DNA from 3 places in the Janibacter sp. UYMM211 genome. Region 3 is predicted to be linked to each of the others. Evidence: riboswitches for the same ligand, from Rfam matches in the RefSeq annotation. Region 3 holds a riboswitch; each other region holds the start of a gene.
What was found. Region 3 has a riboswitch for S-adenosylmethionine ahead of ABIB53_RS01210 (bifunctional o-acetylhomoserine/o-acetylserine sulfhydrylase). Riboswitches for the same ligand answer to the same signal wherever they lie in the genome.
Positions count from the first base shown of each region.

Region 1: it holds a riboswitch for S-adenosylmethionine, as region 3 does, so the genes downstream of both, ABIB53_RS11255 (putative leader peptide) here and ABIB53_RS01210 (bifunctional o-acetylhomoserine/o-acetylserine sulfhydrylase) in region 3, are expected to answer to the same signal.
Region 2: it holds a riboswitch for S-adenosylmethionine, as region 3 does, so the genes downstream of both, ABIB53_RS08600 (aminotransferase class V-fold PLP-dependent enzyme) here and ABIB53_RS01210 (bifunctional o-acetylhomoserine/o-acetylserine sulfhydrylase) in region 3, are expected to answer to the same signal.

Region 1 is NZ_JBEPOY010000004.1:16,787-20,976, reverse strand. Features, by position in the region: gene ABIB53_RS11265 (MATE family efflux transporter) at 1-193, shown strand, start outside; gene ABIB53_RS11260 (alanine/glycine:cation symporter family protein) at 298-1,983, shown strand; SAM riboswitch class IV at 2,124-2,239, shown strand; gene ABIB53_RS11255 (putative leader peptide) at 2,271-2,375, shown strand; gene ssuE (NADPH-dependent FMN reductase) at 2,546-3,127, shown strand; gene ABIB53_RS11245 (ABC transporter substrate-binding protein) at 3,127-4,167, shown strand; gene ABIB53_RS11240 (ABC transporter ATP-binding protein) at 4,164-4,190, shown strand, end outside.
Region 2 is NZ_JBEPOY010000002.1:728,012-732,201, forward strand. Features, by position in the region: gene ABIB53_RS08595 (ribonuclease J) at 1-35, shown strand, start outside; gene ABIB53_RS08600 (aminotransferase class V-fold PLP-dependent enzyme) at 181-1,497, opposite strand; SAM riboswitch class IV at 1,538-1,650, opposite strand; gene ABIB53_RS08605 (prepilin peptidase) at 1,743-2,387, opposite strand; gene ABIB53_RS08610 (FtsK/SpoIIIE family DNA translocase) at 2,515-4,190, shown strand, end outside.
Region 3 is NZ_JBEPOY010000001.1:268,365-272,554, forward strand. Features, by position in the region: gene ABIB53_RS01200 (hypothetical protein) at 1-597, opposite strand, end outside; gene ABIB53_RS01205 (hypothetical protein) at 594-917, opposite strand; gene ABIB53_RS01210 (bifunctional o-acetylhomoserine/o-acetylserine sulfhydrylase) at 1,264-2,607, opposite strand; SAM riboswitch class IV at 2,624-2,739, opposite strand; gene ABIB53_RS01215 (hypothetical protein) at 2,785-3,210, opposite strand; gene ABIB53_RS01220 (hypothetical protein) at 3,203-3,553, opposite strand; gene ABIB53_RS01225 (DNA-3-methyladenine glycosylase family protein) at 3,607-4,190, shown strand, end outside.

The DNA.
Region 1 (4,190 bases), on a different contig from region 3:
GGCCTCGACGGTCGTCCTGCTCGCCTACGTCCCGCTCGTCCTGCTCGCCCGCCACCTGGGCCAGGGGCACACGGCGACCTCGGCGATGGTCGTCCTCTGGGTCGCCTTCAGCGGCTTCATGCTCGTGCGCTGGGCGACGCTGTGGTGGCGCCTGCGCAGCGACGCCTGGCTCGTCACCGGCGCCCACCGCTGACCCGGCCGCGCGGTCGCCCGCGACCCGGAACCCGGGTCACAGCCGGGCAACGTCTCGGTCTCACCCGTTGATCTGCGCCCACGACTAAGGTTGCGTGGATCGGCATGACCCCGCCACAAGCGTCGTCCGTCCTGCCCGTCCCTGCCGCTGACAGCGGTGGCCTGCGAGGATTCGAGGAGGCGGTCAACGACGTCGTCGGCCCCTTCGCCGACTGGCTGTCCTCCGTCGTCTTCTACGCCGTCCCGCTCCCCGGGGGCTCCGAGCTGCCCCTCGTCGTCCTCTGGCTCGTCGCCGCGGGCGTCATCATCACGGCCTACCTCGGCGTCGTGCAGGTGCGCGGCGCGCGGCTGTCCCTCGAGGTGGTCCGCGGCAAGTTCTCGCGCCCGGACGACCCCGGTGAGATCACGCACTTCCAGGCTCTCTCGTCGGCGTTGTCCGGCACCGTCGGCCTCGGCAACATCGCCGGCGTCGGCGCGGCTCTCGCCCTCGGTGGGGCGGGTGCGACCTTCTGGATGGTCGTCTGCGGTCTGCTCGGCATGGCGACGAAGTTCGCGGAGTGCACGCTTGGCGTGAAGTACCGCACCGTCAACCCCGACGGCTCGATCTCCGGCGGCCCCTTCAAGTACCTGCCGGTCGCGTACGGCCGGTTCGGCCGGGTCCCCGCCGCGATCATGACCGGCGCCTTCGCCATCGCGATCTTCTTCTTCGGGGTCGGCGGCGGCAACATGTTCCAGGCCAACCAGACCTTCGCCCAGGCTCGCGAGGTGACCGGTGGCGCCGACGGCTTCCTCGGCTCCGACGGGTCCGCGCTCGTCTTCGGCCTGGCCCTGGCCGCGCTCATCGGCGCGGTGATCCTCGGCGGCATCACCTCGATCGCCGCGGTGACCTCGAAGCTCGTCCCGGTCATGGGCATCGGCTACGTCGCGGCGTGCCTGCTCGTCATCGGCTCGAACATCAGCCAGGTCCCCGGCGCCCTCGGCGACATCGTCAGCGGCGCCTTCACCCCGGAGGCCGGGCTCGGCGGCCTCGTCGGCGTCCTCATCGTCGGCTTCCAGCGCGCGGCCTTCTCCAACGAGGCCGGTCTGGGATCGGCCCCGATCGCGCACTCGGCCGTGAAGACCACCCGCCCCGTCTCCGAGGGCTTCGTCGCCCTCCTCGAGCCCTTCATCGACACGGTCATCGTGTGCACGATGACCGCCCTGACCATCGTCATCGCGAACCCGCCGTCGTGGCGCGAGGGCATCGACCAGGTCAAGGCGGGTGGCGGCGCGCCCGACGGCGTGCTCCTCACCAGCGACGCCTTCGCCACCTTCCTGCCGCAGTTCCCGGTGATCCTCGCCGTCATGGTGGCGCTCTTCGCCTTCTCCACGCTCATCACGTGGAGCTACTACGGCGAGAAGGCCTGGGAGTACTTCTTCGGCCCGTCGCGGCCGAGCCTGCTCACCTACAAGCTGATCTTCGTCTCCTTCACGGTCATCGGCACGGTGCTCACCTTCGGCTCGGTGCTCACCCTCACCGACGCCTTCCTCTTCATGTGCGGCTTCATCAACCTCCTCGGGCTGTACTTCCTCCTGCCCGAGCTCAAGAGCGAGATGCGCGACTACCTGGCCGACTGGCGCAGCGGACGTCTCTACGAGCTCGGCGCCGCCGACGAGGCCGAGCTGAGCGCCATCCGCGAGGAGCAGGGCAACACCGGCGACCTGCCCCAGATGCGCACCGACTCGGCTCACGACAGCGGGCTGAGCATGGAGGAGCGCGCCCGCGGCGGGGCCCGGGCCGACGAAGACTGACACGCCCGACCCACGTCATGACGAGGACGACCCGCCGGCACACCGCCGGCGGGTCGTCCTGCGTCCGTAGGCGGTCCGAGATGCGAGACACCAATCCCTACTGTTGCGATAGGACTTGATCGCGCGCTAGGTTCCTCGCAGGTCATGAGCTCCAGCGCCAAGCCCCGGCTCGCTGGACAGCAACCCTCCATCTCGCGGTGGGGTGCTCCGGGTGAGGACCTGGCCCCTGCCGACGTGGCAGGGGCAAGCGCGAGGCCCCACGGCCTCGAGACGAGGACGGGCACCACATGAGCACCGACACGACCCGCACCACGGGCCGGCGCAGCTGCCGGCACGTCGAGCGACGGCACGTCGACCTGCTCCGCGTCAGCAGCGCGCTCTGTCGCCGCTGACGCAGCAGACGTAGCACCCCACCATCGACCGGTCGCCCCGCGGCCCGGTCAGCGTGGCGTGCCCGTCACCCCTGACCCAGCGCCCCTGGGTCGCCCGCACCCTCACCGCACCACGGCCGTCCGGTACCCGCCGACGTCCGACGACCCCCCATGCCCAGGAAGGCATCCCCATGGCTCTCGTCGCCACCATCTCGAGCAGTCCGTCGACGACATCGCGCACCGACGGCGTGCTCACCCACCTCTCGCGCTGGGTCCAGCGCGCCGGGCATCTCACCCTGCCCGTCGTCCTGCGCGACCTGCCCGCCGAGCCGCTCCTGCGAGCCGACACCACCCACCCCGACGTCGCCGCCGCGGTCGCGACGATCGCGAGCGCCGACGCCGTCGTCGTGAGCACCCCGGTCTACAAGGCGGCCTACAGCGGTCTGCTCAAGACCTTCCTCGACCTGCTGCCCCAGGACGCGCTGCGCGGCAAGGTCGTCCTGCCCGTGGCCACCGGAGGCAGCCCCGCGCACGTCCTGTCCGTCGACTACGCGCTGCGGCCGGTGCTGGCCAGCCTGGCGCCGAGCGCGATCACCCCCGGATGGTTCGTGCGGGCCGACGAGGTGCACCTGCTCGACGGCGGTGAGATCCTCCTCGACGAGTCCGCCGCCGCCCCCCTTCGCGAGGTCACCCGGGTCTTCCTCGACGGCGTCGCCGGGCGATCGCTCGTCGCGGCCGCCGACCGCGCGCACGGCGTGGAGCGGGCGGCCTGATGCGCACCACGACCCGCCGCTCCGTCCTGTCCGCCGGCGCGCTCCTCGCCCTGACGACGAGCCTGGCCGCCGGGTGCGCCCTGCCCACGAGCGACGCGCAGTCGCAGGAGGAGGGAGCGCACACGACCGTGCGCTACCAGGGCAGTGCCAACGCCGTCACCTGGCCCGAGCTCGCCGACGACCTCGGCTACCTCGATCGCGTCCAGCTCAAGTACGTCGGCGCGACGACCAGCGGCCCGCAGGACATCCAGTCCGTCGCGACCGGTCAGACCGACATCGGCGGCGCCTTCTCGGGCGCCATCGTCAAGCTCGTCGAGGCGGGCTCCCCGATCACCGCCGTCGTCAACTACTACGGCTCGGACGCGAGGTCCTACCAGGGGGTCTACGTCCGCAAGGACAGCGCCATCCGCCGGCCCCGCGACCTCGTCGGCAAGAAGATCGCGGTCAACACGCTGGGCGCCCAAACCGAGGCGGCGATCGACACGTGGCTGACGACGTCCGGGCTGTCGCAGAGCGAGATCGACCAGGTCCAGCTCGTCGTCCTGCCGCCCAACGACACCGAGGAGGCCGTCCGACGCGGGCAGGTCGACGCCGGCGCGCTCGGCGGGATCCTCCAGGACCACGCGAAGGCCCAGGGCGACATCCGTGAGCTCTTCCGCGACACCGAGGTCGTCGGACCGATCAACGGCGGGCAGTACGTGCTGCGCGACGACTTCATCGCGCAGCACCCCCAGGCCACCCGAGAGCTGACGACCGGGGTCGCGAAGGCCATCGAGTGGGCCCGCACGACGCCCCGCGCCGACGTCATCGCCCGCTTCACCCAGATCGTCGAGGCGCGCGACCGCAACGAGACGACCGCCAACCTGCGGTACTGGAAGAGCACGGGCATCCCCGCCCGCGGCGGGGTCATCAGCGACACCGACTTCACCCAGTGGTCGGACTGGCTGGAGAGCAGCGGCATCGTCGCGGCGGGCGAGCTCGACCCCTCGCAGATCTACACCAACGAGTACAACGACCTCGCGAAGGAGGGGTCGTCGTGACCTCGAGCATCGAGCTGCGCCAC
Region 2 (4,190 bases), on a different contig from region 3:
GCCCGATGATCATCCCGACGGTCGTCGAGGCCTGAGGCGCACCCCTTCGCCCCGGCACCCCCGAGCTAGCACACCCCCCGAGCTACCACACCCCCCGAGCTACCACGCAGTACTGGTCGTCATCACGACCAGTACTGCGTCGTAGCCGGGTCGGTAGCCGGAGGCGGGCGGAAGGGGGAGTCAGCCCCGCGGGGCGAGGGAGCGGACCGCGGCGACGAGGCGGTCGACGTGCTCGGGGGAGTTCGCCAGACCCAGGCTCGCGCGGACCGCGCTCGTGCTGCTCGAGCCCTGCCGCGCGAGGAGGGCGTCGACGAGGACGTGGGCGCAGAAGCGTCCGTCGCGCACCCCGATGCCGTGCTCGTCGGAGAGCCGGCGAGAGACCTCCTGCGCCGAGCGGCCCTCGACGGTGAAGGTCACGACCGGCGCCCGGTCGTGCGTCGGCCCGAAGATGGAGTGCGTCTGCACCCCGGGGATCGCGTCGAGCCGGCTGACCAGGCCCCGCCCGAGGGTCTCGTCGAGCTCGGCGATGGCCTCGCGGTGCTCCTCGACGACCTCGCACGCGACGGCCAGGGCCACCGCGCCGAGGACGTTCGGGCTGCCGGCCTCGTGGCGGGCGGGCCCGATCTGCCACGTCGTGTCCTCGTCGGAGACCGCGGCCGTCGCACCGCCCCCGGCGAGGTAGGGCTCGGCGGCGTCGAGCCAGTCCGAGCGCCCGACGAGCACGCCCGCGCCGTACGGGGCGTAGATCTTGTGCCCCGAGAAGGCGACGTAGTCGAGCTCCTCGAGCGCGAGGTCGACGGCGCGGTGCTGGACGAGCTGGGCGGCGTCGAGCGCGACCCGGGCGCCGTGCCGGCGGGCGACCGCCGCGATCTGCGCGACCGGCCAGTACTCGCCCGTGACGTTCGACGCGCCGGTGACGACGACGAGCGCGTCGGCGGTGCGCGAGGTCCGCAGCGCCGCGTCGACGACCGAGACCGCCTCGGCCGGGCTCGAGGGCACGGGGAGGCGGACGAGCTGCTCGGCGCGCCACGGCAGGATCGTCGCGTGGTGGTCGGAGCCGAAGACGAAGACCTGCGCGTCCTGCGGCACGACCGAGGCGAGGAGGTTGAAGGAGTCGGTGGTGTTGCGCGTGAAGATCACGTGGTCGTCCGCGCGCGCGCCGACGAAGCGGGCCACGACCTCGCGGGCCTGCTCGTAGCGCGCGCTCGTCACGCGCGAGGCGTAGCCGTTGCCGCGGTGCACCGACGAGTACGTGAGGCTCGCCTCGTCGACGGCGGCCTTGACGGCGACGAAGGCCGAGGTCGAGGCCCCGTGGTCGAGATTCGCGTACTCCACCTCGGCGCCGGACTCGAGCGGGCAGACGAGCCCGTCGGAGACGAGGGCCGGGGTCGACGGCGCGCTCGGGCGGGGTCGCAGCTGGTGCACGGCCGCCAGCGTCGGCTCGGCGGGGCGGGGGAGCGTCGGCGCAGCGGCCGGGGCGAGAGCGGTGGTGGACATGGCATGCCTCCCATGAGGTCTGGGACCTCGGGGCAGCCGGGGTCCGCGCTTGCCGGCGTCGTCTGGCGTCGGCCAGGTCGTCACCCGGAGCACCCCACCGCGGAGGAGGGTTGCCGACCAGCGAGCCGGGGCTTGACGCTGGCACTCATGACCTTGGCCGCGACGATAGCAGCGGGTCGGGGAGCGGCGTCGAGCCCGTCCGGCCCCGTCTTGTCTGCTGAGACCTGGGCGGGGGAGGGGCGTGCTCAGGCGCGTACGAGGAGCGCGAGGACCGCCCCGAGCACGAGGTAGGGGCCGAAGGCGAGGTGCGTGGCCCGGTCCACCCGGCGCAGCACGAGGAGCACGAGCGCAGCGGCACCGCCGAGCGCGAAGGCCGCGTACACGCCGATGGTGAGGGTGCTCCACCCGTACCAGCCGAGCAGCGGGGCGAGGGCGAGCACGAGCTTCGCGTCGCCCATCCCGATGCCGCGCGAGCCGAGGACGAGGCTGACGAGCACGAAGGCACCGCCGACGCCCGCCGTGGCGACGAGCGCCCGACGCAGATCGTCCCACTGCCCGGACGTCGCCGCGGCGAGGGCGAGGAGCGCGAGGACGGCGGCCGCGAAGGGGAGCGTGAGGGCGTTGGGCAGCCGGTGGACGTCCGCGTCGACCGCGAGCAGGAGCAGGCCGACCGGGGCGAGGAGCGCGGTCGCCGCCGCGGCGGCGAGCGGCTCGTCGCGGGAGACCCAGACGAGGGCGGCCGCGAGCGCCGGCACCGCCGGCACGAGCCACCCGTGGGCGGGCAGCGGAGCCGTCTCGTCGGGGCGTCGGTAGGTGCCCGAGCGGCCCCACCTCCACGCGAGGGGCATGCCCACGAGCGCGACGGCGAGCGCGACGAGGACATGGGGCACGCACGCAGGGTATGCGGGCGCCGGTGGCTCTCCCCGGCGCCGTCCACACCCCCGTCGCCCGGGATCGGTGCGCCCTGGTGCGCGTGTGACACGTGTGAAAGGGGTGGCGATCGCCTAGCCTGCGAGCATGGCAACACGTAACGGCACCCCCGCGCGCCCGCGTGGGGGATCCACCCGCGCACCCGGTCGCACGGCCGCGACCAAGGGCCCGGGGCGGTCCACGGGCACCAAGGCCCGGTCCTCCTCGCGCTCCTCCGGCCGCACCGGCTCGAAGGGGTCGGGCACGACCTCTGCGAAGGGGGGAGGTCTCCCGCTCCCGCTCGCCGCCGTGCGCAGCACGTGGATGGGAGTCGCCGGCGCCGCCGGCGCCGGTGCCCGTCGGGTGGGCCACCAGGCCGGCCAGATCGAGCCCGAGCACCGTCGTGACGGTCTCGGCTTCACCCTCGTCGCGCTCGCTGTCGTCGTCGCCGCCGTCGAGTGGTGGGGCCTGCAGGGCGGGCTCGCCGATCTCGTGCACGCCGTGGCCGCAGGGACCTTCGGCCGCGTCGCCTACGCCCTCCCGCTCGTCCTCGTCCTCGCCGGGTGGCGCCTGCTGCGCGGCGCCGACGACGCGACGAGCGCCCGGCTCGGCTTCGGCCTGGCCCTGCTCTCGCTGTCGGTCTGCGGTCTGACGCACATCGCCCGCGGCATCCCGCAGCCCCCCGACGGCGCCGGCCCGATGCGCGACGCCGGCGGCATCGTCGGCTTCCTCGCCTCCGACCCGCTCGCCACCGGGCTCACCGTGTGGCCGACGGCGATCATCCTCGTGCTGCTCGGCACCTTCTCGCTCCTGCTCGTCACGGGCACGCCCCTGCACGAGATCCCCACCCGGGCCGCCTACCTGCGGGCCGTCTTCACCGGCGCCCCGCCGCAGCCGCACAACGAGGTCGAGAGCACGCCGGCGGCCGCCCGTGCCGTGCAGGCCGCCCGCAAGCGCCGCTTCGACGAGCTCGACGAGCGCGACGGCGACACCGCCTTCGACCAGGCCGCCCAGGTCTCGCCCGCGGAGAAGGCACGCCGCCGGCGGGCCGCGAAGGCCGAGTCCGACGCCGCGAAGGCGGCCGAGGCCGCCGCGGCAGAGGAGGCCGCCGCCCCGGAGGCCCCGGCGAAGGGGGGCCCGCGCCCCGGCGAGAAGCGCTCGACCGGCAACGGCGTCGTCGCCCCGGTCGCCAAGGACAAGACCCCGCTGCAGGCGCCCCCGACGACCCAGCTGCCGCAGCGCGTCGAGCAGCTCGCCCTCGCCGGCGACGTCACCTACACGCTGCCCGACTCGGCGGCGCTCAAGGCCGGCTCGCCGCACAAGGAGCGCTCCGCCGCCAACGACCAGGTCGTCGACGCCCTGACCAACGTCCTCGACGAGTTCGGCATCGACGCGCAGGTCACCGGCTTCCACCGCGGCCCCACCGTCACCCGGTACGTCGTCGAGCTGGGCCCCGGCGTCAAGGTCGAGCGCGTCACCGCGCTCAGCAAGAACATCGCCTACGCCGTGGCCTCGGCCGACGTGCGCATCCTCAGCCCCATCCCGGGCAAGTCGGCCATCGGCATCGAGATCCCGAACGCCGACAAGGAGATGGTCTGCCTCGGCGACGTGCTGCGCAGCGACGTCGCACGGACCAACGAGCACCCGATGGTCATGGGTGTCGGCAAGGACGTCGAGGGCGGGTACGTCATCGCCAACCTCGCGAAGATGCCCCACATCCTCGTCGCCGGCGCGACGGGCTCCGGCAAGTCGAGCTTCGTCAACTCGATGATCACCTCGATCCT
Region 3 (4,190 bases):
CGCGCTGCGCCCGAGGTCTCGGGTGCTCTCGAGCGCGTCGTAGCCGCGCGGGTCGGCGAGATCGGTGCACACCTCGTCGAGGTCGGCGGCGAGCACGGCCTCGTCGCGCCGGGCGTCCTCGCTCGCGGCGGCGTAGGCGCTCTCGTGGGCGAGGACCTCGCGGTGGGCCTCGGCGCGTCGGGCCCGCAGCGCCTCCTCGGCCGGGTGGGGTGCGTAGAGGGCGAGCTGGCGGTCGATCTCGGCCAGGGTGCTGCACGTGCGCTCGTGCGCAGCGGCCGTGCGCTCCATCTCCTCCTGGGTGGTGCGCAGCGTCCGCGAGTAGCGGGTGATGCTCTCGCCCGCGCCGCCCATGCGCGCCCCGACCTGCCGCAGGATCACCGGGACGTCACCCACCTCGCGGGCGAAGGTCTCGCCCGACGGCGACTCCCATACCCCGTGAGTGCTCACCTGCCCGAGGAGCTCGGCGACGAGCGCGACGTTGTCCTCGACGGTCGTGAGGTCGCTGCCGAGGGCGGCGACGGCGTCGGTCGCGGCGAGGTCGACGCGGTAGGGGTCGAGCGCGAGGATGTCGCGCGCGGTCCAGTCGTAGCCGGTCACAGGGTGCCGACCTTCGTCCCGCGCTCGAAGGTCGGTGTCACCGAGCGGCGCACCATGTCGTCGGTGTCGACGTAGCAGGCGCCCGCGGAGCGGGCCAGGCGGGCGAGCGAGGTGAGCTGAGCGCACAGCGTGACCCGGGCGTGCTCGAAGTCGCCGTAGACCCGGTCGACCGCCTCCTCGGCCACCCGGTCGACGAAGCCGTGGTCGACGTCGCCCGCTCCCCGCGTCTGCGCCGACCGCTCCTCCAGGTGGGTCGCGATCTCCTCGAGCCGGTCGCCGAGCGCGGCGATCGCCTCGGCGCTGATGGTCAGCCGTGTCATCCCCGAACGCTAGGTCGACCCGCCACCCCGGCCGACCGAGTTGTCCACAGGCCCTCGTCGGTCGAGGTGCGAGGGCGCCTGCGCCCGAGCCTCGAGACCACCCGAGACGTTCGCACCTGCTCGGGTTGCAACCAGCGCTCGCGCCAACATCTCGGGAGACCACCCGAGACGTTCGCACCTGCTCGGGTTACAACCAGCGCTCGCGCCAACATCTCGGGAGACCACCCCAGACGTTCGCACCTGCTCGGGTTGCAACCAGCGCTCGCGTCGACATCTCGGGCGGGCCCAGCCCGCTGACGACGAAGGGGGGACCCACCACCGGGTGGGTCCCCCCTTCGTCATGACGTCAGCTCGCGGCGCGCTCCTGCGCCTCGCCCGCGGCCGCGGCGAAGCCCCGCTCGAGGTCGGCGACGATGTCGTCGACGTGCTCGATGCCGACGGCCAGGCGCACGAGGCCCGGCGAGACACCGGCCGCGTAGCGACCCTCGTCGCTGCCCTGGCTGTGCGTCGTCGACCACGGGTGGATCGCCAGGCTGCGCACGTCGCCGATGTTCGCGACGTGGCTGTGCAGGGTCAGCCCCTCGACGAAGCGGCGACCCGCCTCCTCGCCGCCGACGATCTCGAAGGTGAGCACGGCGCCAGCACCCTTCGGCGCGTACTTCTGCGCGAGGGCGTGGTGCTTGTGGTCGGGCAGGGACGCCCAGGTGACGTGCTCGACCTGCGGGTGACCGACGAGGAAGTCGGCGACGGCGCGCGTGTTCTCCAGGTGCCGCTCGATGCGCAGCGAGAGCGTCTCGATGCCCTGCGCGACGAGGAAGGCGTTGAAGGGCGAGACCGCCGAACCGAGGTCGCGCAGCAGCTGCACCCGCGCCTTGAGGATGAAGGACAGGTTGGCCCCGAAGGCGCTGCCGACGCCGAGGTCCGGTCCGTAGCGCAGCCCGTGGTAGCTCTCGTCCGGCTCGTTGTAGGACGGGAAGCGCTGCGGGTGCAGCGCGTAGTCGAAGGTCCCGGCGTCGACGATCGCACCGGCGATCGTCGTGCCGTGCCCGCCGAGGTACTTCGTCGCCGAGTGCACGACGACGTCGGCGCCGTGCTCGATCGGGCGCAGGACGTAGGGCGTCGCGACGGTGTTGTCGACGACGAGCGGCAGCCCGAGCTCGTGGGCGACCCCGGCGACCCCCTCGACGTCGAGGATCTCGCCGCTGGGGTTGGAGATCGTCTCGCCGAAGAAGAGCTTGGTGTTCTCCTTCGCCGCGTCGCGCCACTGCTGGAGGTCCGCCGCGTCCTGCACGAAGGTCACCTCGATGCCGTAACGGGGCAGGGTCGAGCCGAGGAGGTTGTACGTGCCGCCGTACAGCGCCGGGCTGGCCACGACGTGGTCGCCGGCCTCGGCGACGTTGAGGATGGCGAAGGTCGTCGCGGCCTGGCCGGACGCGACGAGGAGGGCGCCGACTCCCCCTTCGAGCGCGGCGATGCGCTGCTCGACGACGTCCGTCGTCGGGTTCATCAGGCGGGTGTAGATGTTGCCGAGCTCCTTGAGCCCGAAGAGGTTCGCGGCGTGCTCGGTGGAGTCGAACTGGTAGCTCGTCGTCTGGTAGATCGGCAGCGCGCGGGCGCCGGTCGTCGGGTCGGGGCTCTGCCCGGCGTGGATCTGCTGCGTCTCGAAGTGCCACGTCGTGGGGTCGGACATGAGGGTTCTCCTGGTGTCATCGCGCTTGACCGTGGGCGGGTGCTCACGGACCAGGTCGTCTCCCGGGGCACCCCACCGCGGATGGAGGGTTGCCGACCAGCGAGCCGGGGCTTGACGCTGGTGCTCTTGACCTGCGGGCAGGCTAGCCCGCGTCCTCGCGGCGCGACAGGGCGCGTCTCAGGATGTGGTGGGCGCGCCCGCCGGGGCCGTGCGGCGCAGCCACCACAGCCCGACGAAGGGGAGGACGAGCGGCAGGAAGCCGTAGCCGGAGCCGAAGTGCGACCACACCGTCTTGTCCGGGAAGAGGTCGGGCGCGAGGTAGGACAGCGCCCCGACGAGCAGGACGCCGACGGCCTCGACCGTGATCGTCGCGGAGGCGACGGGGCGCCGGTCGGTGAGCAGGGCCCACGTCGCGACGACGTAGACGAGCGCGGCGAGCGCGCTCAGCAGGTAGGCCAGCGGCGCGCGGTCGAAGTACTCGAGGACCTGGAGGGTCGAGCGGCCCGTGGCCGCGAGCGCGAGGGTGCCGTAGGCGATGACGAGGAGCAGACCGGGGCCGCTGCGCACCGGACGGCCGGTGCGCTCCCCCGTCGCCTCACGCATGGACGGTCCAGATCTGCTGGATGCGCAGGGTCATCACCGCGACGACGAGGGCGCCCCCGAGGACGGCACCCATCGCCCAGCGCGACTTCTCCTTGATGGCGAGGTACGCGAGCGCCGGCGGCACGAGCGGCAGGGTGACCGCGTACGCGGCCATCGTCGGCCCCTCGCCGGGGGTGCGGACCTGCCCCGCGACGACGCAGGCGACGACGGCCTGGACGACGAGGAGCAGCTCGACGACGGCGGCGACGAGCAGCAGCCGGTCGTCGATGACGCGGTCGAGGGCCGTGTAGGCGCCGGCGACCACGGCGAGGACGAGGGAGGCGACCAGGACGATCGTGGTCAACGGCACAAGCACGAGAGCCAAGGGTAGGGCCTGCTCCTGGGCAGGATCGACCCATGCCCGCCGACCGCGACACCCGCGAGCACGTCGGCGGCCCCGTCACGGTCGACACGACGCTCGGCTACGAGCCGCCGCTCGACTGGCAGGGGCTGCTCGACTGGTACCGCTACCACGCGCTCGACGGCGTCGAGGTCGTCGACGACGAGCGCTACCGGCTCGCGCTGGCGCTCCCTCACGGCTCGACGCTCGTCGAGCTGCGCGACGACCCGGGCCAGGACCGGCTCGCCGCCCGGCTCGAGCTCGCCGACGCCGCCGACCACGACGCGGCCGTCGCCGTCCTGCGGCGCATGCTCGACCTCGACACCGATCCCGCCGAGGTCGACGCGCACCTGCGCACGGTCCCGGTGCTCGCTCCCCTCGTCGCGCGGCGCCCGGGCATCCGGCTGCCGGGCACCCCCACCCCCTTCGAAGCGGTGCTGCGGGCGGTCACCGGTCAGCAGGTGAGCGTGGCCGCCGGGCTGACCCAGCTGCACCGGCTCGTCGCCGAGGTCGGCACGCCGAGCGCGCAGGTCGGCGCGCTGCAGCCCTTCCCCGGGTCCGCGGCGGTGCACCCCTTCGGCACCGGGTGGTACCACGGGAC